4 regions of the Zestomonas ipomoeae genome follow, and region 4 is predicted to be linked to each of the others. Evidence: predicted binding sites of a transcription regulator. Region 4 holds the regulator's gene; each other region holds the start of a gene.
What was found. Region 4 encodes FliA, which starts transcription of late flagellar genes. Its sites were predicted from a motif close to CTAAAGTTTNNNNNNNNNNNGCCGNTAA; they were not measured.
Positions count from the first base shown of each region.

Region 1 (7,916 bases), 150 kb from region 4:
CGACAGGCTGTACACGTAGGCCGCCAGCAGATGCACCTTGTCGTTGCCCAGGTATTGCTCCTGCGCCGGCATCTGGCCATTGCGGCCGTGGCGGATGGTCTGCTGCAACTGGGCCAGGCTGGAACCGTAGATCCAGCCGGCCGGCTTGGTCAGGTCCGGGGCGCCCATCATCGCCATGCCCTGACCACTCGGGCCGTGGCACGCGGCGCAGTTGCCGGCGAAGATCTGCCTGCCGGCGGCCAGGTCGGCCTGCGCGTTCTCGCCCAGCGGCAGACCCGCCAGATCCCTGCGCACGTAGGCGGCGACGTTTTTCACGCCCGCGTCTCCGAGAATCGGACCCCAGGCCGGCATTGCGGCCATGCGTCCGTTCAGGATGGTGGCCTTGATGGTTTCCGGCTCGCCGCCCCAGCGCCAGTGGCTGTCGGTGAGATTGGGGAAGCCGACGGCGCCCTTGGCATCCGAACCGTGGCAGATGGAGCAATAGGTGGCGAACAGACGACCGCCCATCTTCAGAGCCTGTTCGTCCTGTGCTGCGACTTCGATGGGCATCGCGGCATATTTGGCGAAAATCGGCCCATATTCCTGGTCTGCTTTCGTTACTTCCCGTTGCCACTGCTTGGCTTGCGTCCAGCCGTCCTCATAGCCCGGCAGCACGCCCTTCCAGTTGCCGAGCCCCGGATAGAGGATCAGGTAGCCGGCGGCGAAGACGATGGTGCCGACGAACAGCAGGAACCACCACTTGGGCAGCGGGTTGTCGTACTCCTCGATGCCATCGAAGGCATGGCCCATGGTCTTGTCGGTGGTGCCCTTGGATTCGCCCTTGCGGGTGGCGAATACCAGCCAGAGCAGCGCGACCAGCGTGCCGAGGGTAAGCAGAGTGATGTACCAGCTCCAGAAGCTGCTCATTGGGGGGTGCTCCTTGAAACATGTGGGGCGCGGGGCGTGGGTTCGTCGGCGAAGGGCAGATTGGCGGCCTCGTCGAAGGCGGCCTTGCGTCTGCCGCTATAGGCCCAGAGCGTCACGCCGATGAAGGCGAGCATCACCAGTGCGGTGCCGAGCCCGCGCAGGGTTCCGATGTCGATTCCAATGGTCATCGGGCTCACCGCTTGTTCTTCAGCGCGGTGCCGAGCACCTGCAGGTAGGCGACCAGGGCATCCATCTCGCTCTTGCCTTTCACCGCATCCGCTGCGCCAGCGATGTCTTGCTCGCTGTAGGGCACGCCGAGGGTGCGCATGGCCTGCAGCTTCTTGGCGGTGTCCTTGCCGTCCAGCTGGGCTTCCACCAGCCAGGGGTAGGCCGGCATCTTCGATTCCGGTACCACGTTGCGCGGGTTGTACAGGTGGGCGCGGTGCCAGTCGTCCGAGTAGCGGCCGCCGACGCGGGCCAGGTCCGGACCGGTACGCTTGGAGCCCCAGAGGAACGGGTGGTCCCAGACGCTTTCGCCGGCGACGGAATAGTGGCCGTAGCGCTCGGTCTCGGCGCGGAACGGACGAACCATCTGCGAGTGGCAGCCGACGCAGCCTTCGCGGATATAGATGTCGCGGCCTTCCAGCTGCAGCGCGGTATAGGGCTTGAGGCCTTCCACCGGCTGGGTGGTTTCCTGTTGGAAGAACAGCGGGACGATCTGCACCAGGCCGCCGATGCTGACGGCCAGGACCATGAACAGAGCCAGCAGGCCGACGTTCTTTTCGACTACTTCATGCTGTTTCATCAGTGGGCTCCTTCAACCACGAACTGCGCGGCCGCTTCGACTTCCGCCGGCCTGGCCACTCGCACGGTGCGCCAGGTGTTGTAGGCCATCAGCAGCATGCCGCCGAGGAAGATGGCGCCGCCGATCAGGCGCACCACGTAACCCGGGTGACCGGCTTGCAGGGCTTCGACGAAGGAATAGGTCAGCGTGCCGTCCTCGTTCACCGCGCGCCACATCAGGCCCTGGGCGATGCCGTTGACCCACATCGAGGCGATGTAGAGCACGGTGCCGATGGTGGCGAGCCAGAAGTGCGCGTTGATCAGGCCGATGCTGTGCATCTGCTGGCGGCCGAACACCTTGGGGATCAGGTGGTAGATGGCGCCGATGGAAATCATCGCAACCCAGCCGAGGGCGCCGGCATGTACGTGGCCGATGGTCCAGTCGGTGTAGTGGGAGAGGGCGTTGACGGTCTTGATGGCCATCATCGGGCCTTCGAAGGTGGACATGCCGTAGAACGCCAGGGAGACCACCAGGAAGCGCAGGATCGGGTCCGAGCGCAACTTATGCCAGGCGCCCGAAAGCGTCATCATGCCGTTGATCATGCCGCCCCAGCTCGGTGCCAGCAGGATCAGCGACATCACCATGCCGAGGGACTGGGCCCAGTCCGGCAGTGCGGTGTAGTGCAAATGGTGCGGGCCGGCCCAGATGTACACGGCGATCAGCGCCCAGAAGTGCACGATGGACAGGCGGTAGGAGTACACCGGGCGCCCGGCCTGCTTGGGCACGAAGTAATACATCATCCCGAGAAAGCCGGCGGTGAGGAAGAAACCCACGGCGTTGTGGCCGTACCACCACTGGATCATCGCATCGGTCGCGCCGGAATACAGCGAGTAAGACTTGGTCAGGGTCACCGGAATTTCCAGGTTGTTGACCACATGCAGTAGCGCCACGGTGAGGATGAAACCGCCGAAAAACCAGTTGCCGACGTAGATGTGCTTGGTCTTGCGCTTGATCAGCGTGCCGAAGAACACCACCGCATAGGCCACCCAGACCACCGTGATCAGCAGGTCGATCGGCCATTCCAGTTCGGCGTATTCCTTGGAGCTGGTCCAACCCATCGGCAGGGTGATCGCCGCCAGCAGGATCACCAGTTGCCAGCCCCAGAAGGTGAAGGCCGCCAGTTTGTCGGAGATGAGGCGGGTCTGGCAGGTGCGTTGCACCGCATAATAGGACGTGGCGAACAGGGCGCAGCCGCCGAAGGCGAAGATCACCGCATTGGTATGCAGCGGTCGCAGGCGGCCGAAGCTGGTCCAGGGCAGGTCGAAGTTGAGCTGCGGCCACGCCAATTGGGCGGCGATGAGCACGCCGAGCCCCATCCCGACGATGCCCCACACCACCGTCATGATGGCGAATTGGCGGACCACCTTGTAGTTGTAGGCGGTACTGGTTGCTGTGTTCATGTATGGGTTCCCATCCACGGTTACGGGCAGATTGTTTTTTGGGTCCGGCCCTTGGCGGGCAGGATCGATCGATGCGAGGCAAAGCATGGGCAATGCGCAACGAGACGGTATTGACGGGGATCAATACCCACAGACTGCGAGTGGACAAGGCGACTGGCTATGGAGCCGGCCGGAAGGAAAGGCCACAGGCACCCTGATCCTGGCCCATGGTGCTGGTGCGCCGATGGATAGCCCGTTCATGGAGGACATGGCCCAACGTCTTGCCATCCGTGGGCTGGCGGTGGTTCGCTTCGAGTTTCCGTACATGGCGGCGAGACGCCTGAAGGGAGGCAAGCGACCACCGAATCCGCAGGCGCAATTGCTGGAGTGCTGGCGCCAGGTATACCGAGAGGTGCGACACCAGGTCACGGGGCCGCTGGCCATTGGAGGCAAGTCCATGGGCGGAAGGATGGCGAGCCTGCTGGCCGACGAACTGCTGGCCGACGCACTGGTCTGTCTCGGCTATCCCTTCTATGCCGCCGGCAAGCCGGAAAAGCCGCGGGTGGCACACCTGGCGTCGCTGCAGACCCCGACCCTGGTCGTGCAGGGCGAGCGCGACGCCTTGGGCAACCGGGCCAACGTGGAGAACTACGTGCTATCCGACAGCATTCGGCTGCACTGGCTGGAGGCGGCGGACCATGATCTCAAGCCGTTGAAGGCAACCGGATTGACCCATGCGCAGCATCTGGATAGCGCGGCGGAGGAAGTGATTGCGTTTCTGGCAGGGGCCGAGTCGACCGGATCCAACTGAAAAGCTGACTAAAGTCGCCTTTTCAGTTGGATGCTGGGCGTCGCTTCATCCGGTTGAAGGGAGGCTCACGAGCCTACATCAACGATTGAACCGCTCCACCAGCGAACTCTGGTTCTGCGCGGTCACCGTGAGTTCCTCGCTGAGGCGGGCGGTGTCGTGGGCTTCGCCGGAGGTCTTGTCGGCGAGTTGGGCGATGGTGCTGATGTTCTGGTTGATTTCCTCGGCCACTGCGCTTTGCTGTTCGGCAGCGGCGGCGATCTGGTTGGCCATGTCGGCGATGTTAGACACCGCATCGCTGATGCCGAGCAGTGCCTCGTCGGCCTGCTGCACGCGCTCGACCCCTTCGTCGGCCTCTTTGCGGCCGGTCTCCATGGTCTGCACCGCCTCTTCGGCGGTTTTCTGCAGTTTGGCGATCAGTTGGTGGATCTGTCCGGTGGATTCGGCAGTGCGCTGTGCCAGGGAGCGCACTTCATCGGCCACCACGGCGAAACCGCGACCCATTTCACCGGCGCGTGCCGCTTCGATGGCAGCGTTCAGCGCCAGCAGGTTGGTCTGGTCGGCGATGCTCTTGATCACATCGACCACGCCGCCGATCTCGTTGCTGTCCTGCGCCAGGCGAGTGACGGTCTCGCCGGTGCTGGCCACCGAAACCGACAACCGCTGGATCGCCTCGCGGGTTTCCGCGGCGACACGGCGCCCCTGGCTGGTCAGGCGATTGGCGTCCTGGGTGGCCTCGGCGGTACGGGCGACGTTGCTCGCCACTTCCTGGGTCGTGGCAGCCATTTCGTGGATGGCGGCGGCCACTTGCTCGGTCTCCACCCGCTGGCGATCCAGGCCGGTGGAGCTGCTGTGCGCCAGGGCATCGGCCTGGCGCGCTTGCCGGGTCAACTGCTCGGCGGTGTCCTGCAGGCGGGTCAGGCAGGTCTTCAGGCGGGCGTCCTGGCTGAGCATGGCCATTTCCAGGCGTGCCTGGTCGCCGCGGCTGTCGGTGTACATCTGCGCGATCAAGGGGTCTGAGGTGGCCTGCTCGGCGAGTTGCAGCAGGCGCTTGATGCCGCGGTTCTGCCAAGCCAGGCCGGCGAGGCCCAGGGGCACGGAAAGCAGGGCTGCCAGCAGGAAGCCCCAGTGGCTGTCCAGCCAGGCGCCGACCAGAAATCCGATCTGGCTGACCAGGATGAATGGCAGCCAGTCCTGCAACACCGGCAGCCATTTGTCGCGGCTCGGAATCGCCGATTTGCCGGAGTTTATCCGCTGGTAGAGCGTTTCGGCGCGTCGGATCTGTTCGGCAGTGGGCTTGATGCGTACCGATTCGTAGGCCACCACCTGGCCCTTCTCCAGAACCGGAATGACATAGGCGTTGACCCAGTAGTGGTCGCCGTTCTTGCAACGGTTCTTGACGATGCCCATCCATGGCCGCCCCTGCTTAAGGGTGTTCCACAGGTGCTCGAAGACCGCGGGCGGGACATCGGGGTGGCGCACCAGGTTGTGTGGCGCACGTAGCAGTTCTTCGCGGGAGAACCCGCTGATCTCGACGAACGCATCGTTGCAGTAGGTGATGACACCCTTGATGTCGGTGGTCGAGATGAGGCGCTGCTGGGCGGGAAAGGTGCGTTCCCGCTGGGTGATGGGCTGGTTATTGCGCATGGGGCTATCCGAATTGGCTGTGCCAGTTGATCGGCTGGCGAACAATGAACTTAAGGCGCTGCTCAAAGAGCGCAGTGTAACCGTATATGAACGGCTTCACATTTCTGGCGCCAGGATTACGCCGTTGCCGGGCGCGATCGGATTCGGTTGCGCCGGAACGCTTGGCGTTCCGGCGTTCGCTCAGGAGGCGATCAGTTGGCGCAACACGTAATGCAGGATGCCGCCGGCCTTGAAGTACTCCACCTCGTTGGCGGTATCGATTCGGCACAGCACGGGGAAGTTGGAACGTGAGCCGTCGCTGCGCTCGACCTCTATCGTCAGTAACTGGCGAGGTTTGATATCGACCGACAGCCCGCGGATGGAAAGCTTTTCCGTACCGCTGAGACCGAGCGTCTTGCGGTTCTGGTCGCCGACGAACTGCAGCGCCAGCACGCCCATGCCGATCAGGTTGGAGCGGTGGATGCGCTCGAAGCTTTCGGCGATCACCGCCTTGATGCCCAGGAGATTGGTGCCCTTGGCCGCCCAGTCGCGGGACGAGCCGGTGCCATATTCTTTGCCGGCCACCACGACCAGCGGCACGCCTTCGGCTTGGTAGCGCATCGCCGCGTCGTAGATCGAAAGCTTCTCGCAGCCGGGTTGATAGAGGGTGTTGCCGCCTTCTTCGCCGCCGAGCATTTCGTTCTTGATGCGGATGTTGGCGAAGGTGCCGCGCATCATGACTTCATGATTACCGCGGCGAGCGCCATAGGAGTTGAAGTCCTCGGGTTTCACCCCCAGCCCCTGCAGGTACAGCCCTGCCGGTGAGCTGGGTTTGATGTTGCCCGCCGGGGAAATGTGGTCGGTGGTTATGGAGTCGCCGAACAGGGCCAGGATGCGGGCGCCTTCGATATCTTTCGGCGGGGCCGGTGGCTGGTCGATATGGCTGAAGAATGGCGGGTTCTGCACGTAGCTGGAAGCGGGGTCCCACTGGTAGGTATCCCCGGCGTTGAAGGAAATGGCCTGCCAATGGGCATCGCCGCTGAACACGTCGGCGTACTGTTTGTGGAACATGGCGCCATCCACCGCTGAAACGGCCTGGGCCACCTCGGCGCTGCTCGGCCAGATGTCCTTCAGGTAGACCGGCTGCTCGTTGTCGTCATAACCCAGCGGCTCCTTGCTCATGTCGATGCGCGTGGTACCCGTCAGGGCGAACGCCACCACCAGCGGCGGAGAGGCCAGCCAGTTGGCCTTCACCAGCGGATGCACGCGTCCTTCGAAGTTGCGGTTGCCGGAGAGCACCGAGGAGACCGTCAGGTCGTTGTCGGTGATCGCCTGGGCGATAGGGGCGGGCAATGGCCCAGAGTTGCCGATGCAGGTGGTGCAGCCGTAGCCGACCAGGTTGAAACCCAGCGCGTCGAGATAGGGCGTCAGCCCGGCTTTGACCAGGTAGTCGGTCACCACCTTGGAGCCGGGCGCCAGCGACGACTTCACCCACGGCTTGCGCTGCAAACCGCGCTCGACGGCTTTTTTGGCCACCAGACCGGCGGCCATCATCACGCTGGGGTTGGACGTATTGGTACAGGAGGTGATCGCGGCGATCACCACGGCGCCGTGTTCCAGGGCGTAGTTCTCGTTGGCAACCGGGAAGGGGGTGTTGGCTTGCTGCTTCTTGCCGGAGGTTTCCAGCAACAGGTCGAACGCGGAGCCGATGTCCCACAGGTTCACCCGATCCTGGGGACGCTTCGGGCCGGCCAGGGATGGCTGCACGCTGGCCAGGTCGAGTTCCAGGCAGTCGGTGAACACCGGCTCCTCGGCATTGGCATCGCGCCAGAGGCCCTGGGCCTTGCAGTAGGCTTCCACCAGTTCGATGGCGTGCTCGTCGCGGCCGGAGAGGCGCAGGTAGTCCATGGTCACCGCATCGACCGGAAAGAAGCCGCAGGTGGCGCCATATTCCGGCGCCATGTTGGCCATGGTGGCGCGATCGGCCAGCGGCAGGTGATCGAGGCCGGGACCGAAGAATTCGACGAACTTGCCCACCACGCCGTGCTTGCGCAGCATCTGCGTCACCGTCAGCACCAGGTCGGTTGCGGTGACGCCTTCGTTGAGCCGGCCGGTCAGGCGCATGCCGATCACTTCGGGAATCAACATGGACACCGGCTGGCCTAGCATGGCCGCTTCCGCCTCGATGCCGCCGACGCCCCAGCCGAGCACGCCCAGGCCGTTGATCATCGTCGTGTGGGAGTCGGTGCCGACCAGGGTGTCGGGATAGGCATAGGTGAGGCCGTCTTCTTCGCGGGTCCATACGACCTGGGCCAGGTACTCCAGGTTGACCTGGTGGCAGATACCGGTGCCC
Region 1 covers NZ_JBSKHQ010000001.1:209,407-217,322, reverse strand. Annotated here, with positions in the region: gene ccoP (cytochrome-c oxidase, cbb3-type subunit III) at 1-906, opposite strand, end outside; gene ACWKV7_RS00930 (cbb3-type cytochrome oxidase subunit 3) at 903-1,082, opposite strand; gene ccoO (cytochrome-c oxidase, cbb3-type subunit II) at 1,100-1,711, opposite strand; gene ccoN (cytochrome-c oxidase, cbb3-type subunit I) at 1,711-3,150, opposite strand; gene ACWKV7_RS00915 (alpha/beta family hydrolase) at 3,236-3,940, shown strand; gene ACWKV7_RS00910 (methyl-accepting chemotaxis protein) at 4,019-5,584, opposite strand; gene acnA (aconitate hydratase AcnA) at 5,765-7,916, opposite strand, start outside.
Region 1: ACWKV7_RS00910 (methyl-accepting chemotaxis protein) is a predicted target of FliA. The motif match lies at 5,612-5,639, and genes of this name have one in related genera.

Region 2 (7,916 bases), on a different contig from region 4:
CCGTGATCGCCTGGTGGCCGCGCAGGAAGCCTGAACCACCCCCACAAGCGAAAAGCCCTCCCGAGGGGAGGACTCTTCGCCAGCGCTAGCCTTACAGGCGGAACTTGCCCATCTGCTTGGCCAGGTCATCGGCCATGCGGCTGAGGGTCTGGCAGTCCTCGCGGCAACTGCGCACTTCATCGGCGGTGGCATGGGCCAGGTCGGCGATGCCCTGCACATTGCGGTTGATTTCCTCGGTGACCGAACTCTGCTCCTCGGTAGCGGTAGCCACTTGGTGGTTCATGTCGCTGATCTTCTCCACCTGTTCGGTGATGGCGCCGAGGGACCGCCCGGTGCGCTGGCTGGCCTCGACCCCGGTGCCGGTGGCGGCCTGACCGGCGTGCATCGAGCTGACCGCGGTTTCCGCGCCCTGCTTGAGGCGCTGGATCATCTGCTGGATTTCGTCGGTGGACGCCTGGGTGCGGCTGGCCAGGGTGCGCACTTCGTCAGCCACCACGGCGAAGCCGCGGCCCATCTCGCCAGCCCGTGCCGCTTCGATGGCGGCATTGAGGGCGAGCAGGTTGGTCTGCTCGGATATGCCACGGATCACCGCCAGCACCTGGTCGATGGACGCCACCTGCTCGGCCAGTTCGCCGACTGCCTCGGCAGCGCCGCCGATCTCACCGGACATCTTCTCGATATGGGCGATCGACTGGCCGACCACCTGGCGCGCCTGCACCGCCTCGTCACGGGCATTCTGCGACACCTCGGCGGCGCTGCCGGCGTTGCGGGCGATTTCCTGCACCGTCAGCCCCATCTCGTGCACGGCGGTGGCAACCATGTCGGTCATTTCCTGTTGCTGGCCCGCGCGACCGGCAGTGTTCTCCACCACCTGGGCGACTTCGCCGACCGCGGTGCGCAACCGCTCGCTGGTAGCCAGCACGTCGCCGATCAGCGACCGCAGGCTTTCCAGGAAGCGATTGAAGCCTCGGGCCAGGTCGCCCAGCTCGTCGCCCCGGGACTCATCCAGGCGCCGGGTCAGGTCGCCGCCGCCACCACCGATTTCCACCAGCGCCGCGGTGACCTGGCGGATCGGTCGCACCAGGCCGCGAGCCAGCAGCACCACCAGGCCGAGGAACAACAGCGCCACACCGATGCCGATCAGGCTGGTCATCCACAGTGCCTGGCGCGCCTCGGCGTAGATTTCCGCCTCCGGCACCTCGCTCACCAGCAACCAGTCGAGAGCCTGCAAGGGCTGGGCGATGGCCAGGTAGGCCGCGCCGTCACGCTCGAAGTGCACCGCACCGCCAGACTTGCCGAGCAGCTTGGCGGCGGCGTCGGCGCCGACTAGTTGGGCCAGGTCGCGGTTGTCATTGAACTCGGATTGCGGGTGCACCTTGACCCGCCCGTCGGCACTGACCAGATAGACCCGGCCTGCCTCGCCGAAACGGAAGTCGCGAATCATGTCGGACATCGCGGTGAGGCTGAAGCCCAGGCCAGCCACGCCGAGGGTCTTGCCGCCGGCGGCCACGCGCTGGTTGATGAACAGCGTTGGCTGGCGGGTGCTCTGGTCGATGTCGATATCCAGCGAGCGTTCCTTGCCGCTGTCGACGAAGCCGTAGAACCAGGCGTTGTCCGCAGGCCCGCGGCTGAGGGTGCGATTGAGTCCCTTGCCGGTGAAGTAGTTACCGCTGTCGAGGGCGACGACAAAGGTCACCAGGGCGTTCTGCTGGGCCTGCACACCCGCCAGGTAACGGGCGAAGGCATCGCGCTGGGCGGCATCCTCGCCGTTGACCAGCCAGTCGGTCACCAGGGTATTGCCGGCGATGCCACGGGCGGCGGTGAGCGGCTCGGCAAGCACCCGTTCGAGGTCGTTGCGAATGGCCAGGATGCTGGCCGGTAGCGCCTCTTCCACCAGATAGCGCTCAGCCAGGCGATTGACCACCGCCGAGTAGATGCCGACCACGATGAGAATGCTGGCCAGCAGGGCGGCGCCCATGCTGAGGATCAATTGCCACTGAATGCTGCGTTGCCAGAGGCGCATGCGGGGTCACCTATTTATTGTCATGGGAGCGAAGCAATTGGATACAGTATTGTGCACAAAAAACAAGAGCTCTATCGGTGTTGACCTTATCGTCAGTTTTTCGCCGGCCTTGAGCGCCCGTTCAAAAGCATAGCCAGTGGCAGACCAGTGGTCTGTTCGCAATCACGGTAGCTGCCGGATCGACTGAGATCGGAGCGGGCGGCCCCGGATGCACTGGCGCCTATCCGGCTATTGGCTAGGGGCGAATGAATTCGCCCCCACACGCATGGCCTTCCCGCAGGGGGCGTGCTCGCTCGCGAGGCGTGCTACATGGGCAACGGTTCGCCAGCAGGCTGGCGCCAGGGCGGCTCCAAGCGGAGCCGCCCTCTGCGAACAACTTATGCTTTGAATAGCGCTGCCTGCGCGTGCAGCTCCTTGGCCAGCTGTTCCAGCCGCAGGCTGGTCTCGGTCATGCGGGTCGCCGCCGCAGCGTTCTGCTTGGCCACGTCGCTGACGTTGTGAATGTTGCCGCTGATGCTTTCCGCCACCACATGTTGCTGCTCGGCGGCGGTGGCGATCTGCTCGTTCATCTGGGTGATGATGTGCACGGCGGCGGCGATGCGTTCCAGCGCCTCGCCGGCTTCGCCGGCGGTGGCGACGTTTTCCTGGGCGCGCTCATGGCTGTGGTTCATCACGCCGACCGCCTGCTTGGCGCCCTTCTGCAACTGCTCGATCATCGCCTGGATTTCGGCGGTGGATTGCTGGGTGCGCTGCGCCAGGGTACGCACCTCGTCGGCCACTACGGCGAAGCCGCGGCCCTGCTCGCCAGCGCGGGCCGCCTCGATGGCCGCGTTCAGTGCCAGCAGGTTGGTCTGCTCGGCAATCGAGCCGATCACCTCCAATACGCCACCGATGCGCAGGGAGTCCTCGTCGACCCGCCGGATCACCGCCACCGCCTGCTCGATCTCTGCCGCCAGCTCGACGGTGGCCTGGATGTCGGCGGTAACGATGCGCTGCCCGGCGGCGGTCGCCTGGTCGGCTTCCTGGGCGGCCTGCGCCGCACCCTGGGCGCTGCGCGCCACCTCCTCGATGGTGGCGGCCATTTCGGTGGCGGCGGTGGCCACCTGGTCGCTTTCCTGCTCCTGGCGCAGCGCGCCCTGCTGGGTCTGCACGGTCAGCGCGGCCAGCTCGTCGGTGGTGGCGTTCTGCGTCTGCGCCGCCTCGATCATCTTGCCGATCATGGCGCGGAACTTGTCGAGCATCTGGTTCATCGCCCGCGCCGCGTCGCCCAGTTCGTCCTGGCTCTCGGCGGGCAGGCGACGCGTCAGGTCGGCGTGCTGTTCGATCTGGCCGATAGTGCCGGCCAGCGCGACGATCGGCCGGGTGATCCAATTGCCCACCAGATAGCCCACCAGGCTGCCGGCCACCAAGATCAGCAGGCCGATCAGCAGGCCGTTGCGCAGCGATTCACGGGCCAGCTCGCCACTGGCGGCGAAGGCCTCGGCCTCGTCGATCTCGCTGAGCAGTGCCCAGCGCAGGCCGGGAATGTCCAGCGGTGTGAAGGCCGACAGCACCGGCACGTTGCGGTAGTCGGGGAAGATCAGGAAGCCGCTCTGGCCATCCAGCGCCGCGCGGCTGCCGGCACTGTCCACCGGTTGCAGGCCGATGGCGGTGCCCTTGGCTTCGATCCGCGTCAGCAGGTCCGCCGCCACGCCGGCCGCGCGCAGCGCTTGCAGGTAGCCGGCCTGATCCTCCAGCAGGAAGCGGCTCTGGCTGCGCATACGCTTGTCCTCGCCGACCAGGTAGGTCTCGCCGCTGGCACCGAGGCCGGATTCGCTCCAGTGTCCGTCATGGGTCATCACCGCGTTGATGCGATCGATCGGCATCTGGAAGATCAGTACGCCGAGCACCTGGCCGTCGCTGTGCACCGGGTAGGCGACGAAAGCCGCCGGGTCCTCGTAGGACGGCGTGTAGGGCGCGAAGTCGCTCAGCGGAACCCGCTCCGGGTCAGCGCCTTCCAGGGCCGCCCGGAAGACCTCGCCGAGCTTGCTCTGGGCGTACGGGCCGGTCTTCAGCGAGGTGGCGAAATCCAGTTCCTTGAACACGCTGTAGACGATGTCGCCACTCTGCGCCTCGACCAGAAAGATGTCGTAGTAACCGAAGCGCTTGAGGTAGTTGCGAAAGCGCGGGTGGTAGCGCTGGTGCAGTTCGCCGTAGCGACTGTCGTCGGCGGGATCGATGAGCGCATCCTTTTCCCCCAGCGGGTTGGGGTTGGCGGCGATGAATGTGTACTGCAAGGCCAGGGTATCGGCCGGCAACGTCTGCAGGTAGCCGGGCATGGGGTTGCCCTGCCCCGGGTTGCGCTCGGCATAGACGCGGCCGAATTCGCGCTCGTAGTAGCCGGCCAGGGCTTGCTTCTGTTGCGTCAGGTCGTCCCCCAGGCCGCGGTAGTCGCGGAACGCCTGGGCGAAGCCCTGCATGGCGTCCTGGGTCATGGTGCTGTCGGCGAGGGTGCGCACCTGGTTGCGAATGGTGGCGAAGTAGGCCTCGATCTGCTGCTTCTTGGTGTCGCGGATCACCGTCAACTGGTTGCGCGCGAGTTGCTCGATGGCGAGGTGCCCGGAGCGGTAGGATTGCCAGCCGGTCAGTGCGCCGGTCAACAGGCTGGGGATGATGGCCAGCAGGATGGCCACCGCAGCTAGCTTGCGCTTGATGCTCATGGAACTCTCCTCGCACCGCGGCTGAAGCGGCGCTCAAACGGCAGGAGTCCTTCCCGAGATGCCCGTTACGACAGGTTGAGTATAGACGCAACGACTGCGCGCCCCGGTCGACCGCTCACGGCGACAGGTTCTGCTCGTCGACCCGCCCGGGTACCGGCTCTTCCGGCAGCCAGCGACGGTGGATGCGGGCGAAGCTGCCATCGACCTTCATGTCGTCCAGCGCCTGCTGCCAACGCTGTACCACGCGGTCGGCGGTGCCCTGGGAAAAAACGATGTAGCTGCCGCTGCTCATGAAGGTGTGTACCCGTTCCACCTCGTCCATCGTGGCGCCGATCTCGGCCAGCAGGCTGGGCAGCAGTTGGTCCTCGTAGACCATCAGCGGCACCCGTCCGTAGAGCGTCATCCGCGCCATCTCGTGGGGCTTGGGCACCAGTTCCAGATTGGTAAAACCGAGACCACGCAGCACCTGGTGGGAGTACCACTCGCGCGGTACGGCGATGGCCGCCACCGCGCGCGCATCATCGAGGCTGGCAATCTGCAGGCCGGCACCGCGCCGGCTGTAGAAACTGGTGGAGCTGCGGCTGATGGGCCCGACCCATTTGAACAGCGCCTCCCGTTCCTGGGTGCGCACTGCCACGAACAGCGCGACGTTGACGCGGCTGCGGGCCAGTTTGTAGCCGCGGGCCCAGGGCACTACCTGGATTTTGCCGCTGTCGCCGGTGCGCCGCAGCAGCTCCTCGACGACCTCGGTCGCCATGCCATCCGGATGGCCGTCGCGGCTGAAGTTGATCGGTGGGTTTTCCTCGGTGTACAGCTCCAGCTCCACGGCGTGCGACTGGCCCGCGACAAGCCAGGATATGCTCAGCAACAAAGCCAGCCAGGCAGCCATGATTACCACCGTTCGAGTCGTTCTGCGGTTCCTGCAGTGTAGCCGGCTCGCTGGATGGCCCCGCAGGCGCGCCCTCAGCGCACCACGCTGAACTCCACCCGCGCCGTCTGCCCCGCCTCGTCGAGCACGCTGAGCTGGTAGCGACCGACACGTTCGAAGCGGTGATTGAGCGGCTCCTGGGCGCTGGTGTCGGCCAGCGGTTCGCCATCGAGGAACCACCAGCGCCGCCCGGCGCCGCCGAGGGTGGTGAGCGACAGACGTACCGGACCGCTGCTGCCGGCGGGGGCCTGGAGGCGGTCGCCGTCGCGCACGCCGACGATGGATAGCGGCGTGGCGGCGGTTTCCGGCGGTGGAGGGCAGCGTGGGTCGATGGCCGGCAGGCGGGCCGCGCGCCGCTCACGGCGCGGCAGCCAGGGTTCCAGCGGCGCCGGCCAGAGGGCGATGTCCACGGGCCGGGCCTGGGCGCAATCGGCGGCCACCCGGCGCCCCGCCGGGTTGAGCCAGACGCGTTCCAGCAGGCCCAGGCCGAGGGGCTGGTCGGCTGCCTGCAAGGTCGGCGGCGTAGTGCCGTCGAGGGTCCAGGCAAAGCGCTGGCGCCGGCAGTTGCCATCGTCCCTGGCCAGCGGCTGACCCAGCGGCCAGCAGATCGCAGCCACGCCGATGTTGTCCGGCACCGGCTCGACCGGCGGGGCGATGCCACGCTGGCTGTCGCGGTTGACCAACAGATCGTGCACCTGCAGCAGCAGCGGCGCCGCCGACGCCAGGCCGAACTGGCCGGGCACCGGCGTGCCGTCCGGACGGCCGATCCATACCCCGATCAGATAGCGCGGCCCCACGCCGATGGCCCAGGCGTCGCGAAAGCCATAGCTGGTGCCGGTCTTCCAGGCCAGCGTCGGGCGCTGCACCAGCTGCGCGCGCGGATCGCGGTCGGGCCGCGCCTGACCGCTGAGAATGCGCCGCACGATCCAGGCCGCACCAGGCGACAGCAGACGGCGCTCACGCAGTGCGTCCTGCGGCTGGTAGCGGGGCCGCGCAGCTTTTCCGCCGCGGGCGAAGGCACTGTAGCCGGTGATCAGCTGCTCCAGCCGACTGCCGGCGCCGCCGAGGATCAGCGCCAGGTTCGGCTCGGCCAGCGCCGGCAGCGCCAGGGGCACGCCGACGTTGCGCAGCTCACCGGCGAAGCGCTTCGGCCCGTAGGCCTCGAGCAACTGCACCGCCGGCAGGTTGAGCGAGGTGGCCAGGGCCTCGCTGACGGACACCGGGCCGCTGAAGCCGGCGGAAAAGTTACCGGGCCGGTAGTCGCCATAGCGGCGCGGCACGTCCTGCAGCAGCGACTCGGAATGAACCAGGCCGGCATCCATCGCCAGGCCGTAGAGGAAGGGCTTCAAGGTGGAGCCCGGCGAGCGCTGCGCGTGCACCATGTCCACATGGCCGAAGCGCTTGGCATCGCCGATATCGACCGAGCCGAGGTAGGCGCGTACCGCCATGCTGTCGTGCTCGACCACCAGGATCGCCGCCGAGGTGCGCTCCGGCAAACGCGCGCGCCACCCCAGTAGCAGGTCCTCCAGACGTCGTTGCAGCGAGGCGTCCAAGGTGGTGCGGATCAGCGGCGGGCTGTCCCGGCGATTCAGCCGTCGTGCCAGCAGCGGCGCCAACCGCGGCTCCTGGCGCGGCGCGAGGAACACCGGTTCCTGCAGCGCCTCGTTCACCGCGGCCTGCGGCCACACCTGGAATTCCGCCAGGCGGCGCAGCACCTTGTCCCGCGCCGCCTGGGCGCGCTCGGGATGGCGATCCGGCCGCAGCCGGCTGGGCGCCTGGGGCAGCACCGCGAGCAAGGCCGCCTCGGCGCGGGTCAGGCTGGCCGGCGACTTGCCCAGGTAGCTCCAGCTGGCCGCCGCCACGCCCTGCAGAGTGCCGCCGAACGGCGCGCGGTTGAGGTACAGGCCGAGGATTTCCTGCTTCGACAGATGCCACTCCAGCTGCAGCGTGCGCCAGAGCTGGCGCAACTTGCCAGGCAGGCTGCGGGCGTGCGGATCGAGCAGACGCGCCACCTGCATCGACAACGTGCTGCCGCCAGAGACCACCCGCCCGCCGCTGAGGTTCTGCCAGGCGGCGCGGCCCAAGGCCAGCGGGTTGACCCCGGGATGGCGGTAGAACCAGCGGTCCTCGTAGGTCAGCAGCGCCTCCAGATAATAGGGCGACACCTCGTCCGGGCCGACCGGATAGCGCCAGACGCCATCGGCATCGGCGAAGCGCCATAGCGGCGTGCCGTCCTCGGCCAGCACCACGCGGGCCAGATCGTCGT
Region 2 covers NZ_JBSKHQ010000022.1:15,886-23,801, reverse strand. Annotated here, with positions in the region: gene ACWKV7_RS20170 (GGDEF domain-containing protein) at 1-34, shown strand, start outside; gene ACWKV7_RS23780 (methyl-accepting chemotaxis protein) at 92-2,023, opposite strand; gene ACWKV7_RS23775 (methyl-accepting chemotaxis protein) at 2,401-4,722, opposite strand; gene ACWKV7_RS20145 (substrate-binding periplasmic protein) at 4,838-5,611, opposite strand; gene pbpC (peptidoglycan glycosyltransferase PbpC) at 5,686-7,916, opposite strand, start outside.
Region 2: ACWKV7_RS23780 (methyl-accepting chemotaxis protein) is a predicted target of FliA. The motif match lies at 2,110-2,137, and genes of this name have one in related genera.

Region 3 (7,916 bases), on a different contig from region 4:
CGGCTGGCCCGCTCGGTCTGGTTGGCCCCCTCGGCGGTGCGCTCGCCAGCGCGGTTGATCTCGACGATGTTCTGGTCGATATCGTGGGCCACCGCCGTCTGTTCCTCGGCTGCCGTGGCGATCTGCTGGTTCTGGTCGACGATCATGCCCACCGCGCCGAGAATGTTCTCCAGCGCCTGCTGCACCTGGGCGGACTGGCTGACCGTGCCGTCGGCCATCTGATGGCTGGTGTGCATCGCCTTCACCGCCGCACCGACCCCGCCCTGCAGCTTGGAGATCATCTGCTCGATCTCCTCGGTGGATTGCTGGGTACGCTTGGCCAGGTTGCGCACTTCGTCGGCCACCACCGCGAAACCGCGCCCCTGCTCGCCAGCACGAGCCGCTTCGATGGCGGCGTTCAGGGCCAGCAGGTTGGTCTGCTCGGCAATGCCCTTGATCACGTCCAGCACCTGGCTGATGGCCTTGCTGTCGTTGGCCAACTGATTGATCACTGTCACCGACTGTTCGATCTCGCCCGCCAGGCGCTGGATGCTGCCGACCTGGGACTCGACCAACGCCCGGCCACTGACCGTTTCCTGGTTGACGCTCTGTGCACTGCCCACCGCCGCGGCGGCGCTGCTGGCCACCTCCTGGGCAGTGGCGGACATCTGGTTCATCGCCGTCGCCACCAGTTCGATCTGGCTGCGCTGGCTGGCCACCGACTGGTTGCTCTCGCCCGACACCACTTCCACCCGGTCTGCCTGGCGCTCCACCTCGGTGACGGTCTGCCCCACCAGTTCGATGAGATCGTGGATCTTCACCACGGTGGCGTTGAACACCTGCCCCAGTTCGCCCAGCTCGTCGCGACTCTGGGCATGGAAGCTCACCGTCATGTCGCCGGCGGCCACCTGGTTCAGGACCTGCCCCAGGCTCTTCAACGTACTGCGGGTCGACACGTAGAAGCCGCCGTAGAGATAGACGATCAGCAGGAAAGTCACCACCAGCGCGACCACCAGCAGTACGGTCTGCGTGCGATTCTCCTCCAGCCTTACCTGCAGCTCGCTGTCGAGGAACGCCAGCGCAGCGTCGTTGAGCTGGTAGGTCTTGTCGATGGATTCGCTGGCGCGGTCATAGAACTGTTGCCAGGGGGTATCCAGGGTATCGGCGATGATCACCTGGTCTTCGAAGAGCTGCGCGGCCTCCTTCAGCGTCTCGCGACTGGCGGCGGCCTGCGCCCCCATGGCCGTCCGTGCCGCCGGGCTGCTCTCCACCACGTCGCTGAGGACCACGCCATATTCGGCGTGCAGTTTTTCCAGTTGCAGCAACAGGTCGTCCAGCTGATTGCTGGCGGCCGAGTTGAGAAAGCCCTGGCCCAGCGAATAGGCGCCAACCGCACGGCCCTTGGCGATGGTGCCGGTAACCACCGGCGTCATGGTGGTCACCAGCTCGGCTACCTGACGTACCTCGCGCTGGCGGTCCTGGCTGAGGCCGGCCTGGCCGGACACGAACTTGATGAAGACCTGCGCATCGCCCAACAGCTTCTCGACGATGGCCGCCTTGCTTTGCAGGGACGTTTCCGCGGCCCTGGCGCTCTGCAGCGCCGTCAGCATCTCGTCGCGCTTGGCATTGAATTCGGCCACCTGCTCGGCCTCGGTGAGCACCGGTTGCAAACCGTTCAGCCGCTCGGCCAGACGGCTTTCCAGCGTCTTGACCCGCGTCTCCAGGTCGCCCGCCTGCCCCGATTGGCCGATGATGGCATTGATCTGCGCCAGGTCGCTGAGCGTCTCCAGGTCACGCCGCAGCTCGAGGCTGGCGCCGATCAGGCCCAGGCTCTCCAATTCGGTGTGGGTGCTGGTTACCTGACGATACGAGTCACGCACCAAATAGAAGTTGGTGATCAGCATGGGCAGGAAGAACAAGACGCTGATCAGACTGAACTTCATACCGAAACTCAGGCGGTTCATCAGCGCGATGGCCGGATACAGCACGGTCTTCACAGGACGTCTCCCGTTCTCATTATTGTTTTGCGACTCGACGGCTCGATCCAGGCGGCAGCCCTTCCGTCCTCAACGCCTGCCGCGACCCGGCTTGCCTGACGGCAAGCGCGTTTCGTGACTGGGTTCGCAGAGTACCAGTCGATTCAGGCACTCTGATATACCGGATATCGGCTCGGCTTTCTGTAACTTAAGGTTAACTATGCGCACACCACTACGCCTCGGCATTGACCTGGGTGGCACCAAGATCGAAATTCTCGCGCTGGAAGAAAGCCGCGAGATACTGCGCCGCCGCATACCGACACCGCAGGGCGACTACCCCGGCACCCTGAGCGCCATCGCCGCCCTGGTGGAACAGACGGAGCGCGACCTGGGCCGGTCCGGCAGCGTCGGCATCGGCATTCCCGGCGCGCGCTCGCCGGATCACGGGCGCATCAAGAACGCCAACTCCACCTGTCTGATCGACCAGGACCTGCAAGGCGACCTGGAACGGCTGCTCGGTCGCCCCGTGCGCCTGGCGAACGACGCCGACTGCCTGGCCCTGTCGGAGGCCAGCGATGGCGCCGGGGCGGGAGCCAGCAGCGTCTTCGCCGCCATTCTCGGCACCGGGGTCGGCGCCGGCATCGTCATCCACGGCAGGCTACTCGATGGCCCGAATGCTATCGCCGGCGAATGGGGCCACAACCCGCTGCCCTGGCGCTGCGTCGAAGATGGCCCTGCGCGGCCGTGCTACTGCGGCCAGGAGGATTGCATCGAGACCTTTCTCTCAGGCCCGGGCTGGGCAGCTCGCAGCGGGCTAGGTATCGACGCCGAGGCGCTGGCGCGCGCGGCCGAACATGGCGAGTCACAGGCGGCAGAAGCCCTGGCGCGCTACTGCGATCAACTGGCCCGCAGCCTGGCGATGGTGATCAACCTGCTCGATCCACAGGTGATCGTGCTCGGTGGCGGCCTGTCGAGGATTTCCGAGCTGTACCGACAGGTGCCGCCTTTGCTGCCCCGCTACGTGTTTTCCGACAAGGTCAACACTCCGTTGCGACCTGCCACCCATGGCGACTCCAGCGGGGTACGCGGTGCCGCCTGGCTCTGGGACGACGCCCCGTCACAAAGGTAAGAGCCATGCCGGGCGCCTCAGATCACCAGCGTCCACACCGCGAAGCCGGCGTACCAGAGCACCGCCGCCCGCACCAGCAACTGCCAGAGTTCGTCCAGCGTGGCGACGCCTCGCTCGCCAAGCACCGGCTCTGGTGTTTCGCCGGCTGCACGGCCGGCATTGATCACCAGTTGCGCGGCGGAAATGTCCCAGCTCAACAGTTCATGCAGCACGACCCGGCTGACGGCGGCAAAATTGCCGACCAAGGCGAAGCTGGCCGCCAGCATGCGCACCGGTAGCCAGTCGAAGGCATGGCGCAACTGCACCGCACGCTCACGCAGCGCGTCCTGACGGGCATGCTCGGCGCACAGGGCGAGCAGACGATAGGCCAACGCCGCCACCGGCCCGAGCAGCGCGTACCAGAAGATCACCGCGAAAAAGCTCTGATAGGCCTGCCACACCAGGTAGCCCTGCACCCGCAACAACAGCGCCCCGCCCTCGTCCGCATCGAGTGCCAGATCGCGTTCGGCAACATGGTAGGCCGCCTGGCTGTCGCCACGTCGCCACGCATCGCGGAACGGTCCCAGGGCCGTCAGCACATCGCCGCGGCCCAGGCTGTAGATCACCACCAGCAGATGGACCGGCAAGGCCAGCCAACCGTAGGCCAGCGGCTTGAGCAGCAATAGCAGCAGGGCCAGCAGCACTACCGGCAGCAATACCAGCAGTGCCAGCCCCAGCCATGGCGCTTGCGCCAGCCGTGGACTGGCCTCCACCCATGCCAAGCCTCGCAACCAGGGACCGTCATGCTGAATGCGCTGGCGCCAAGCGGAAAACTTCTCCACCCATAGCACCAGCAACAGGACCAGAAAGCTCATCGCCTATTCTCCTTGCTCTCGTAGCGCCTGGCGCAGGCGCTCCCAGTCGAACGCCGGACCGGGGTCGGTCTTGCGCCCCGGCGCGACGTCGCTATGGCCGCAGATGCGCTGCACGGTTATCGCCGGGTAGGCTCTTTGCAACGTGCGAGTCAGGTCCGTCAGCGCCGTGTATTGCTCATCGCTGAAAGGCAGTTCGTCGGTCCCCTCCAGCTCGATGCCGAGGGAAAAATCGTTGCAGTTCTCGCGCCCCGCAAAGCGCGAAGCACCGGCATGCCAGGCACGATCCAGGCAGGAGACGAACTGGGTGATGGCCCCGTCGCGCTCAATGAAGAAGTGCGCGGAAACCCGAAGTTCGGCTATCTCGGCGAAATAGGGATGCTCGTCGATGCGCAGGCGGTTCTGAAAGAACTCCTGCACCTTGCCCGTACCGAACTGGCCAGGCGGCAAACTGATGTTATGCACGACCAGCAGGGACACTTCTCCGCCGGGTCGCGCATTGAAATTCGGCGAGGGACAATGACGAACGCCCGGGCACCAGCCGCTAGCGGAATCCAACTGCATGAAAGGCTCCTAGAACTGCATTCACTCTACCCGCTTTCGACAGGTTCGAGTCATTCCAGAGGCTAGAGTAGCGAACGGGTTGAGCCAAGCACGAAAACGCGGCAATGGCAACGAGATCGCCGGCATAGCCCCGTCGGCAACGGCAGCCCCGAAACGCAAACGCCCGGCACAGGCCGGGCGCTTTTGCTGCGCGGAAACCCTCAGGCGCCCTTGAGGCGACGCAGGTTGCCGATCACCGACTCCAGCGCGCGATCGAACAGCAAGGCATCATCGAGCAGGCGCAGGGTTCCGCGACGGAACTCCACCGCCAGCCCCATGCGGGTCTTCTCCAGCACCTTCATGCCGGTACGGTTGACGAAGATGAACTTGCCGGTGGGCTTGATCACCGCCGCTAGCTTGCAGCGCAGGCGATGTTCGTCATCCTCCTGGAACTCCACCCAGCTACCGACACGCAGGCTGTCCACCTGCTGGGCCAGCTCGTCGTCCTCTGCCAGGTCGACCTCAGGCTCCTCGGTGGTACGCTCACCACCCGGTGCCTGCAACACGATCTCCTCGACCACCTCGACCATGGCCGCCGGCTCGGCGACCGACTCCTCGGCAGCGCCCTCGGCATCAGCCTCCTCCAGCAGGGCATCCGCGGATTCCGGCTTCGATTCGGCATCCGCGCGCTTCAAGCGCTGCAGGGCCTGCACATGCAATGCCTCCAGCTGGCTGAAGAATTCGCTGGTGGAGAACGGATCGAACGCCGCGGCGGACAGGCCATCGCGCAGCGACTTGAGCAGCCCCGGAACCAGTTCAAGCAAGTGCAGCCGCGCTTCCGGATCTTCGTGGGGCTCGACACTCCAGATCAAGTCGTCCATGGTCTTCAACGCCTGCTGCCATTCGGCGGACTCTACGCCCTGCTTCAGGCACGCGAGCATCATCACCTTGCTCCAGGCTTCCTGCAGCAGCCGCACCACCACTTCCGGCATGGTCTTGCCGAGCAGTCGCTCGTTCAGCGCCTGCTCCACCTGCTGGCGGGCCAGCTCGGCCTTGGCGCGACCTTCCTCGGCATCGCGGGTACGCTGCTCGAGCAATTCGCTGCGGCGGCGCTCGTCACCGGTAAAGGCCAGGAAATCGGCCAGCAGTTCGGAGAAAATCGTCGGATCGTCGGTGAAATCGTTCAGCAGACGCTGCACCACCTGCTCGATGCGCAGGTACAGCGCATCGCGCTGGGCATCGTCCTGCTCGCTCCAGCCCAACGCAGCCGAAGCGATTTCATTGAGCAGCCGACGCGCCGGATGGCTGCCACGACTGAAGAAGGTCTTGTCCAGCACTGCCACTTTCAGCATTGGGATCTGCAAGCGGCCGATCAGGGCTTTCAGCGAATCCGGCAATACGCGGTCGTCGAGAATGAACTCGAACAGCATCGACACCAGGTTGATCACATCCTCGTCGATCTCGCCCACCACCCGTGCCTTGCCGCTCTTGGCACTGGCACGACTGAGCAGGTTGCCCAAATGGTCGCGCACATCGAAATCGTCGGCGCGCTGTTCGGGAAGGTGCTGCTGCAGATGGGAAAGCAGGCGCAACAGATCGTTACTGGTGATCGGCACCGCATCGGCCGGCCACTCACGGGGCGGCAACACCGTACCGCGAGCCTGGGACAGCAGCCCCTGGAGCACGCCGAACACTTCCTGCGCGCCCTCGTCGGCGAAAGCGCCGCCCTGCATCGTGGATGCGGCAGCCCCGCTGCCGGCCTGCCCGGCCGCCGGACGCGCCGGCGCACGCCGTGGCGGAGCAGACTTCAATTCCGGCAACACACCGGCATTGATGAGCAACTGATTGGATTCGGCATACAGCTGGTCGAGATCGCTCAATACGTACTTCTCGAACAGCTTGAGAATGATCAGCTTGACCTTGATTTCCACGCCAAGACTGCGACAGGCATCGAGAAACGCCTCGCAGAGCAGACGCGGGCTCAGCGGGTTGCTCTTGTCGTCCACCTTGCGGCTGACCAGGGTGTTCAAGCGTGTGGTCAGGTGGCTCAGGGCCAGCGCATCGCGGCTCATGATCTTGGCGACCATGGCATCCAGCGCCACGGTTTCTTCAAGTTCGTCGTTCTGCACCAGCGACAGGCTGTCGAAGGAAAGCGCATCGAGCTGAGGCTGCGGGCTCTTGCCGATTTCGTACTGGCTGAGATTGGCAAAGGTCTCGAAGACCTGCTGCAGGAATCCACGCTCGATGCTCTTGCGCTTGAGGCGCAAATCGCGCATCGCCTCGAAGAAGGTGTTCTGCTCCGAGTTGCTGGTGGCGCGGTCGGCCATCTCGAACAAAGAGTCGTCCGCGTTATCGAACAACGCTTGCAACGCCTTCTTGAGCTGCTGGGCAGCCTTGTCGCGCACCTGGGTAAGCGCCACGGGCAATCTTCCTACCGGCGAAGTTGGCGAGTGCTCAGGGGCAACCTTGTTCAGGTGCACCACATTCGCGTCGGTCTTCATTGCAAGTCTCCCGCAGACTGCCCGTCGGGGCCAGCCGCATAGCGATCATTCGAACGTTATTGGTACGTCAAATGCCTGACGTCAACGGTCTTGGGTCAAAGCCATTATAGGGTTGGGCCGGAAACCACCAAGCCGCCAACTCTCATAGACATGACTTATGTCACAAATGCTCACCAACAACCTCCAAACGGTCGTTTCAACCCGCTCGACGACTCTTCTCGGTCTAGCAGAAAGCCCGCACTTGGCCGCATTCGAACTGCACCGGCGGTCGGCTGGCCCTATAATCCCGCGATCTGACCGTGGAGCCAGTAGTCATGCCCAACCTTACCCTTGCCGATCTGAGCGCGGAAATCGAGGCCAACGTACGCCGAGCGCTGGCCGAAGACATTGGCAGCGGCGACATCACCGCCCAACTGATCCCCGCCGAGCGCCTGGCCCACGCCAAGGTCATCACCCGCGAAGCGGCCGTCGTCTGCGGAACAGCCTGGGTCGACGCGGTATTCCGCCAGCTCGACCCACGTGCCTCTGTGCATTGGGAAGTACGGGACGGTGACCGGGTGCACGCGAACCAGACGCTGTTCTACGTGGAGGGCCCGGCCCGCGCCCTGCTCTCCGGCGAGCGCAGCGCCCTAAATTTCCTGCAGACCCTTTCCGCCGTCGCCACCCGCTGCCGCCATTACGCTGATCTGGTGGAAGGCACCGGCGTCAAACTGCTCGACACCCGCAAAACCCTGCCCGGTCTGCGCCTGGCACAAAAATACGCCGTGACCTGCGGCGGCTGCCACAACCACCGCATCGGCCTCTACGACGCCTTCCTTATTAAAGAAAACCACATCGCCGCCTGCGGCGGCATCGCCGAGGCAATCAAGACCGCCCACCGTATAGCCCCCGGCAAACCGGTCGAAGTCGAAGTGGAAAGCCTGGAAGAACTGAAAGA
Region 3 covers NZ_JBSKHQ010000007.1:181,249-189,164, forward strand. Annotated here, with positions in the region: gene ACWKV7_RS23735 (methyl-accepting chemotaxis protein) at 1-1,976, opposite strand, end outside; gene ACWKV7_RS10800 (ROK family protein) at 2,176-3,084, shown strand; gene ampE (regulatory signaling modulator protein AmpE) at 3,102-3,938, opposite strand; gene ampD (1,6-anhydro-N-acetylmuramyl-L-alanine amidase AmpD) at 3,942-4,499, opposite strand; gene ACWKV7_RS10815 (DUF1631 domain-containing protein) at 4,700-6,979, opposite strand; gene nadC (carboxylating nicotinate-nucleotide diphosphorylase) at 7,294-7,916, shown strand, end outside.
Region 3: ACWKV7_RS23735 (methyl-accepting chemotaxis protein) is a predicted target of FliA. The motif match lies at 2,141-2,168, and genes of this name have one in related genera.

Region 4 (7,916 bases):
GTTGGCCTGGAGGTTGGCTATCGGTTGATTCCACTGGTGGATCGCAACCAGGGTGGCCAGTTGCTGGCGCGCATCAAGGGGGTACGCAAGAAGCTGTCCCAGGAAATGGGCTTTCTCATGCCCTCGGTGCACATCCGCGACAACCTCGATCTGCTGCCCAATGCCTACCGCCTGACCCTGATGGGCGTCAGCGTGGCCGAAGCCGAGGTCTATCCGGATCGCGAGCTGGCGATCAACCCAGGTCAGGTATTTGGCACGCTCAACGGTATCGCCGCCAAAGACCCGGCGTTCGGCCTGGAGGCGGTGTGGATCGACCCGACCCAGCGCGACCAGGCGCAATCGCTCGGCTACACCGTGGTGGACGCCAGCACGGTGATCGCCACCCACCTCAACCAGGTGCTGCACAAGCACGCTCATGAGCTCCTGGGGCATGAGGAGGTCCAGCAATTGATGCAATTGCTGGCCAAGAGCTCGCCGAAGCTGGCCGAGGAGCTGGTGCCGGGCATGGTGTCGCTGTCCACCTTGCTCAAGGTACTGCAGGCGTTGTTGCAGGAGCAGGTGCCGGTGCGCGACATCCGCACCATCGCCGAGGCCATCGCCAACGTCGCGCCGAAGAGTCAAGATCCCGCCGCGATGGTGGCCGCGGTGCGAGTCGCGTTGTCCCGCGCCATCGTGCAAAGCGTGGTGGGGCTTGAGCCGGAGCTGCCTGTCATCACGCTCGAGCCAAGGTTGGAACAGATATTGCTGAACAGTCTTCAGAAGGCCGGTCAGGGCAGTGAAGAGGGCATCCTCCTCGAACCCGGCATGGCCGAGAAGCTGCAACGCTCCCTGGTGGAGGCGGCGCAGCGCCAGGAGATGCTCGGCAAGCCGGCAATATTGCTGGTAGCCGGTCCGGTCCGGGCTATGTTGTCGCGATTCGCTCGCCTCGCAGTGCCGAACATGCACGTGCTGGCGTACCAGGAAATACCCGACAACAAGCAGGTCACCATCGTCGCCACTGTGGGACAGAACTGAGGTCCATAGGCCATGCAAGTCAAACGCTTCTTCGCCGCCGATATGCGTCAAGCCATGAAGCTGGTTCGCGATGAACTCGGCGCAGATGCCGCCATCATCGGCACACGCCGGGTTGCCGGCGGCGTCGAGTTGACCGCTGCGCTCGATTACCAGCTGCCGCCGGAGCCGGTTCGCCAGCCGAACCCGGCGCTGGAGGCCGAGCTGCGCAGGACTCAGGCGAAGATCGCCTCGGCCCAGGCCGAACTGGCCGGCAGTGCAGCGACTGCCGGAAAGGACCGCCAACTGCTTGGCGCTTCGGCTCCGGCACCCAAGGCCAAGCCTGCCGTGGCTCCGGCCCCGACACCACGGCCGGTAGCAGCGGCCGCGGCGAAGCCGGCGGCCGATCAGCGCGTGCTCGACGCGATGCGTTTCGAGCTGCACGGCCTGCGCGAGCTGATCGAAGTGCAGCTCGGCTCGATCGCCTGGGGCCAACTGCAGAACCGCCGTCCGCAGCAGGCCAACCTGTGGCGCCGCCTGCAGCGCATGGGGCTTTCCGCCGAACTGTCCCGCGCCCTGCTGGACAAGGTCGCCAACGTCCAGGAGCCGCGCCAGGCCTGGCGCATGCTGCTGGCCCACCTGGCTCATGCGATCAAGACGCTGAAGCAGGAACCGCTGGAGGAGGGCGGGGTGATCGCCCTGGTCGGTCCGGCCGGAATGGGTAAAACCACTACGCTGGCCAAACTGGCGGCCCGTTATGTGCTCAAATACGGCGCCCAGCACATTGCGCTGGTCAGTCTGGACAGCTATCGCATCGGTGCCCAGGAGCAGCTCAAGACCCTGGGGCGCATCCTGAATGTCTCGGTGACCCAGGTGGATCCAGGCCAGTCGTTGACCCAGGCCCTGGCGCCGTTGGCGAAGAAGCGCGTTGTGTTGATCGATACCGCTGGCCTGCCGGCCAGCGATCCGGCCTTGCGCATGCAGTTGGAAACCCTGGCCAGCCGGGGGGTGAAAGCAAAAAATTATCTGGTTTTGGCGGCCACAAGTCAGAGCCAAGTGCTCAAGGCGGCCTACCATAGTTATAAGCGCTGCGGTCTGTCCGGTTGCATTCTGACCAAGCTGGACGAGGCCGCGAGCCTGGGCGAGGTGTTGGGGCTGGCTATTGGCCAGCGTCTGCCGGTAGCCTACCTGACGGACGGGCCGCGCATTCCGGACGATCTGCACCTGCCGCGCAGCCACCAACTGGTGAGCCGGGCCGTCAGCTTGCAGGCACCCGAGGAGCCGAGCGAGGAAGCCATGGCCGACCTGTTCGCCGGCCTGTATCACAACCCGCCGCGCCGCGCCGGGTAGTCAGCGCAGAGGATTTCAACGATGCCTCAGTCGCAGCAAGACAAGGTGTGTAGAGAACATGGGTAGTATGCATCCCGTACAGGTGATAGCGGTGACCGGCGGCAAAGGCGGCGTCGGCAAGACCAACGTGTCGGTCAATCTGTCCATGGCCCTGGCCGATCTCGGTCGGCGGGTCATGCTGCTGGATGCCGACCTGGGGTTGGCCAACGTCGATGTCCTGCTCGGCCTTACGCCGAAGCGCACGCTGGCCGACGTCATTCACGGCGAATGCGAGCTGCGTGACGTGCTCCTGCAAGGCCCCGGCGGCATTCGCATCGTGCCCGCCGCTTCCGGCACCCAGAGCATGGTGCAGCTCTCGCCGCAGCAGCATGCCGGGCTGATCCAGGCCTTCAGCGACATCAGCGACAACCTCGACGTGCTGGTGATCGACACCGCCGCAGGCATCGGCGATGCGGTGGTCAGCTTCGTTCGCGCCGCCCAGGAAGTCATCGTGGTGGTTTGCGACGAGCCGACCTCGATCACCGATGCCTACGCGCTGATCAAGCTGCTCAATCGCGATTACGGCATGAGCCGCTTCCGTGTGCTGGCCAATATGGCCCATAGCCCGCAGGAGGGTCGCAATCTCTTTGCTAAGCTGACCAAGGTCACTGATCGTTTTCTCGATGTGGCCCTCCAATACGTAGGGGCGATTCCCTATGACGAGTCGGTACGCAAAGCCGTGCAGAAGCAGCGAGCGGTGTATGAGGCGTTCCCCCGCTCGAAGTGCGCCCTGGCGTTCAAGGCGATTGCCCAGAAGGTCGACACTTGGCCGCTTCCGGCCAATCCGCGCGGCCACCTGGAGTTCTTCGTCGAGCGCTTGGTGCAGCCAGTAGCAGATTCATCCGTATGACAGCAGCCAGTGGACTTCGTATGTACAACAAGGCACAGGCGAAGGACTCGCAGCATCAACTCATTGAGCGCTATGCCCCGTTGGTCAAGCGCATTGCCTATCACCTGCTGGCGCGTCTGCCGGCCAACGTGCAAGTGGATGATCTGATGCAGGCTGGCATGATCGGCCTGCTCGAAGCTTCGAAGAAATACGATGCTGGCAAGGGGGCCAGCTTCGAAACCTACGCCGGTATCCGCATCCGTGGCGCGATGCTCGACGAGGTGCGCAAGGGCGACTGGGCGCCGCGTTCCGTGCATCGCAACACCCGCATGGTGAGCGACGCCATCAAGGCAATCGAGGCCAGAACCGGTCGAGACGCTAAAGATCAAGAGGTTGCGGCCGAACTCCAATTGAGTCTCGAAGATTACTACGGCATTCTGAGCGACACTTTGGGCAGCCGTTTGTTCAGTTTCGACGATCTCCTCCAGGACGGCGAGCACGGTGGGCTGCGCGAAGACGGCGGCAGTACGCAACCCGAGCCTGCGAGCGAGTTGGAAGACCAGCGCTTCCGCCTGGCGTTGGCCGAAGCCATCGAGAACCTTCCAGAGCGCGAGCGCCTGGTTTTGGCGCTGTACTACGACGAAGAACTGAATCTCAAAGAAATCGGCGAGGTACTGGGCGTCAGCGAATCGAGGGTCAGCCAGTTGCACAGCCAGTGCGCCGCGCGTCTGCGGGCGCGCCTGAGCGAGTGGCGGGCAAGTTGAAGAGCAAGCCGGTTTCGCGATTAAACGGCGTTCTCAGGAACTGAGTGCGTTAGGACTGTACGGAGGTCGACTTGGACAAGAACATGAAAATCCTCATCGTTGACGACTTCTCAACGATGAGACGGATCATCAAGAACCTGCTGCGCGACTTGGGGTTCACCAATACCGCAGAGGCCGACGATGGCACCACCGCGCTGCCCATGCTGCAAAGTGGCAGCTTCGACTTTCTCGTCACCGATTGGAACATGCCCGGCATGACCGGCATCGACCTGCTGCGCGCGGTGCGTGCCGACGAGCGCCTGAAAACGCTTCCGGTGCTGATGGTGACCGCCGAGGCCAAACGCGACCAGATCATCGAAGCGGCCCAGGCCGGGGTGAACGGTTACGTGGTCAAGCCGTTCACGGCCCAGGTACTGAAAGAGAAGATCGAAAAGATATTCGAGCGGGTCAACGGCTGATGCCTGCCGCGAGGGCGCTATGGAACACGAAGACTCCCAACTGGGTGACGTTGAGTCGACCCTGAAAGCCAATGCCCGTGAGCTGGTCAATAGCCTGGAACGAGGCAATTTCAGCGAAGCGGTGCAGTTCATTCACGAGCTCAACAAAGTGCGTGATCGCGGCCTTTATCAAGAGGTCGGCAAGCTGACCCGTGAGCTGCACAACGCCATCGTCAACTTCCAGCTCGACCCTCGGGTGCCACATGCCAAGGAAGTCTCGCAGATCGCCGACGCGACCGAGCGCCTGAACTACGTGGTGCAGATGACCGAGAAAGCGGCCAATCGCACCATGGATTTGGTGGAGGAGTGCGCTCCGCTGGTCAACGATCTTAACGACGAGGCGCAGAGCCTGGGAGCCGACTGGGGCCGTTTCATGCGCCGGGAAATGAGCGCGGACGGTTTTCGTGAGTTGGCCAAGCGCATCGAACTGTTCCTGACCCGCAGCGAGCGCGACAGCGGCAAGCTCTCCAGCCACCTCAACGACATCCTTCTGGCGCAGGATTACCAGGACCTCACCGGCCAGGTGATCAAGCGGGTGACCCAACTGGTGACCGAGGTGGAAAGCAACCTGCTCAAGCTGGTGCTGATGGCCAGCCAGGTGGATCGCTTCGCCGGCATCCAGCACGATCAAGAGTCATTGCAAGCCGATCAGAAAAAACAACAACAAAAAGCGTCCTCCCAAGGTGAAGGTCCGCAGATTAATGCCGATAAGCGTGAAGACGTCGCGTCCAGCCAGGACGACGTCGACGATCTGCTATCCAGCCTGGGTTTTTAGGGGAGCATCCATATGAGCTTCGACGCCGATGAAGAAATCCTCCAGGACTTCCTGGTAGAGGCCGGCGAGATTCTCGAACAATTGTCCGAGCAGTTGGTTGAGCTTGAGAGCCGCCCGGACGACACGGGGTTGCTCAATGCCATTTTTCGCGGCTTCCACACCGTCAAGGGTGGGGCCGGCTTTCTCCAGCTGAACGAACTGGTCGAGTGCTGCCACATCGCCGAGAACGTCTTCGACATCTTGCGCAAGGGCGAGCGGCGCGTCGACTCGGAGCTCATGGATGTCGTCCTGCAGGCACTGGACGCGGTTAACGAAATGTTCGGCCAGGTGCGCGAGCGCACCGAACCGACACCGGCTTCCCCCGAACTGCTCGCGGCCCTGGCGCGCCTGGCCGAGCCGGCCGGTGCCGAGGAAGCCAGCGCACCGGCGGTGGAGGCTGAGCCAGAGCCGGAACCCGAACCGGAGCCGGTCGCTCCGGCGGCATCCAGCGACATCACCGACAGTGAATTCGAGAAACTGCTCGATGCCCTCGGCGACGAGCCTGCGCCGGCGGCCAGTGCGCCAGCGCCGGCAGCGGGCGGCGACGAGATCACCGACGACGAATTCGAAGCGTTGCTGGATCAGTTGCATGGCAAGGGGCAGTTCGCCGCCGCGCCGGCTGCCAAGCAGGCCGAGCCGAAGCCGGCGCCCCCTGTTGCAGAAACCCCTGCCGCCGGTGGCGACGAGATCACCGACGATGAATTCGAGGCGCTGCTCGACCAGTTGCATGGCAAGGGCAAGTTCGTTGCGCCCGAGGAGCCCGCTCCAGCGGCTCCCGCCGCCAAGCCGGCCGAACCGGCTGCGCCGGCCAGCAGCAGCGACCTGATCACCGACGACGAATTCGAAGCGCTGCTCGATCAACTGCATGGCAAGGGCAAGCAGCCCGAAGCGAAGGCGCCTGCCGCGCCGCCCGCTGCCGCCAAGCCGGCCGCGCCAGCCCCACCGCCCGCGAAGCCAGCCACACCGCCGGCGGCAGCCAAGCCAGCGGCACCGGCGAGCAAACCTGCCGAGAAACCGGCCGCCAAGGCGCCCGAGCCCGCCAAACCAGCAGGCACCGCCGCACCCGCGACGGCTCCAGCCGGCGACAAGCCGGGTGCGATGAGCGAAGCGGAAACCACCGTGCGGGTCGATACGGCTCGCCTCGACGAAATCATGAACATGGTCGGCGAGCTGGTGCTGGTGCGTAACCGCCTGGTGCGCCTCGGCTTGAACAGCGGCGACGAGGCCATGGCCAAGGCCGTGTCCAACCTCGACGTGGTGACCGCCGATCTGCAGACCTCGGTCATGAAGACCCGCATGCAGCCGATCAAGAAGGTCTTCGGCCGCTTCCCGCGCTTGGTCCGCGACCTGGCACGCAACCTGAAGAAAGAGATCAACCTGGAACTGGTCGGCGAAGAAACCGATCTCGACAAGAACCTCGTCGAAGCGCTGGCAGACCCGCTGGTGCACCTGGTGCGCAACGCCGTCGACCATGGCGTGGAGTCGCCCGAAGAGCGCGAGGCCGCGGGCAAGCCCCGTACCGGCAGGGTCGTGCTGTCCGCCGAGCAGGAAGGCGACCACATCCTGCTGATGATCACCGACGATGGCAAAGGCATGGATGCCGACGTGCTGCGCGCCAAGGCGGTGGAGAAAGGCCTGCTGGAAAAGGATGCTGCCGACCGCCTGACCGACCTGGAGTGCTACAACCTGATCTTCGCCCCCGGCTTCTCGACCAAGACCGAGATTTCCGATGTATCCGGCCGCGGTGTCGGCATGGACGTGGTGAAGACCAAGATTTCCCAGCTCAACGGCACGGTCAACGTGTTCTCCCAGAAGGGGCAGGGCTCGAAGATCGTCATCAAGGTACCGCTGACCCTGGCGATCATGCCGACCCTGATGGTCATGCTGGGCAACCAGGCCTTCGCCTTCCCGCTGGTGAGCGTCAACGAGATCTTCCACCTCGACCTGTCGCGCACCAACGTGGTGGACGGCCAGGAAGTGGTGATCGTGCGCGACAAGGCGCTGCCGCTGTTCTACCTCAAGCGCTGGCTGGTACGCGGCGCGGCCCATGAAGAGCAGCGCGAGGGGCATGTGGTGATCCTGTCGGTGGGCAACCAGCGTATCGGCTTCGTCGTCGATCAGTTGGTGGGCCAGGAGGAAGTGGTCATCAAGCCCCTGGGCAAGATGCTGCAGGGCACCCCCGGCATGTCCGGCGCCACCATTACCGGCGACGGTCGTATCGCCCTGATTCTCGACGTACCAAGCATGCTCAAGCGCTACGCCCGCCGCGTTTGACTTTATTGGCGCCGGCCCTGTCGGCCGCGCCTGCAGATGGAGTGTTTATGGCAGTCAAGGTCCTGGTGGTGGACGATTCCGGCTTTTTCCGGCGCCGGGTTTCGGAAATTCTGTCCTCCGACCCGAACATCCAGGTGGTCGGTACGGCCACCAACGGCCGCGAGGCGATCGATCAGGCGTTGGCGCTCAAGCCCGACGTCATCACCATGGACTACGAGATGCCGATGATGGATGGCATCACGTCCGTGCGGAACATCATGCAGCGCTGCCCGACGCCGGTGTTGATGTTCTCCTCGCTGACCCACGAGGGCGCCCGTGTCACCTTGGACGCGCTGGATGCTGGAGCGGTGGATTACCTG
Region 4 covers NZ_JBSKHQ010000001.1:355,324-363,239, reverse strand. Annotated here, with positions in the region: gene flhA (flagellar biosynthesis protein FlhA) at 1-1,014, shown strand, start outside; gene flhF (flagellar biosynthesis GTPase FlhF) at 1,027-2,340, shown strand; gene fleN (flagellar synthesis regulator FleN) at 2,399-3,229, shown strand; gene fliA (RNA polymerase sigma factor FliA) at 3,226-3,972, shown strand; gene ACWKV7_RS01535 (chemotaxis response regulator CheY) at 4,056-4,430, shown strand; gene ACWKV7_RS01530 (protein phosphatase CheZ) at 4,450-5,244, shown strand; gene ACWKV7_RS01525 (chemotaxis protein CheA) at 5,257-7,557, shown strand; gene ACWKV7_RS01520 (protein-glutamate methylesterase/protein-glutamine glutaminase) at 7,605-7,916, shown strand, end outside.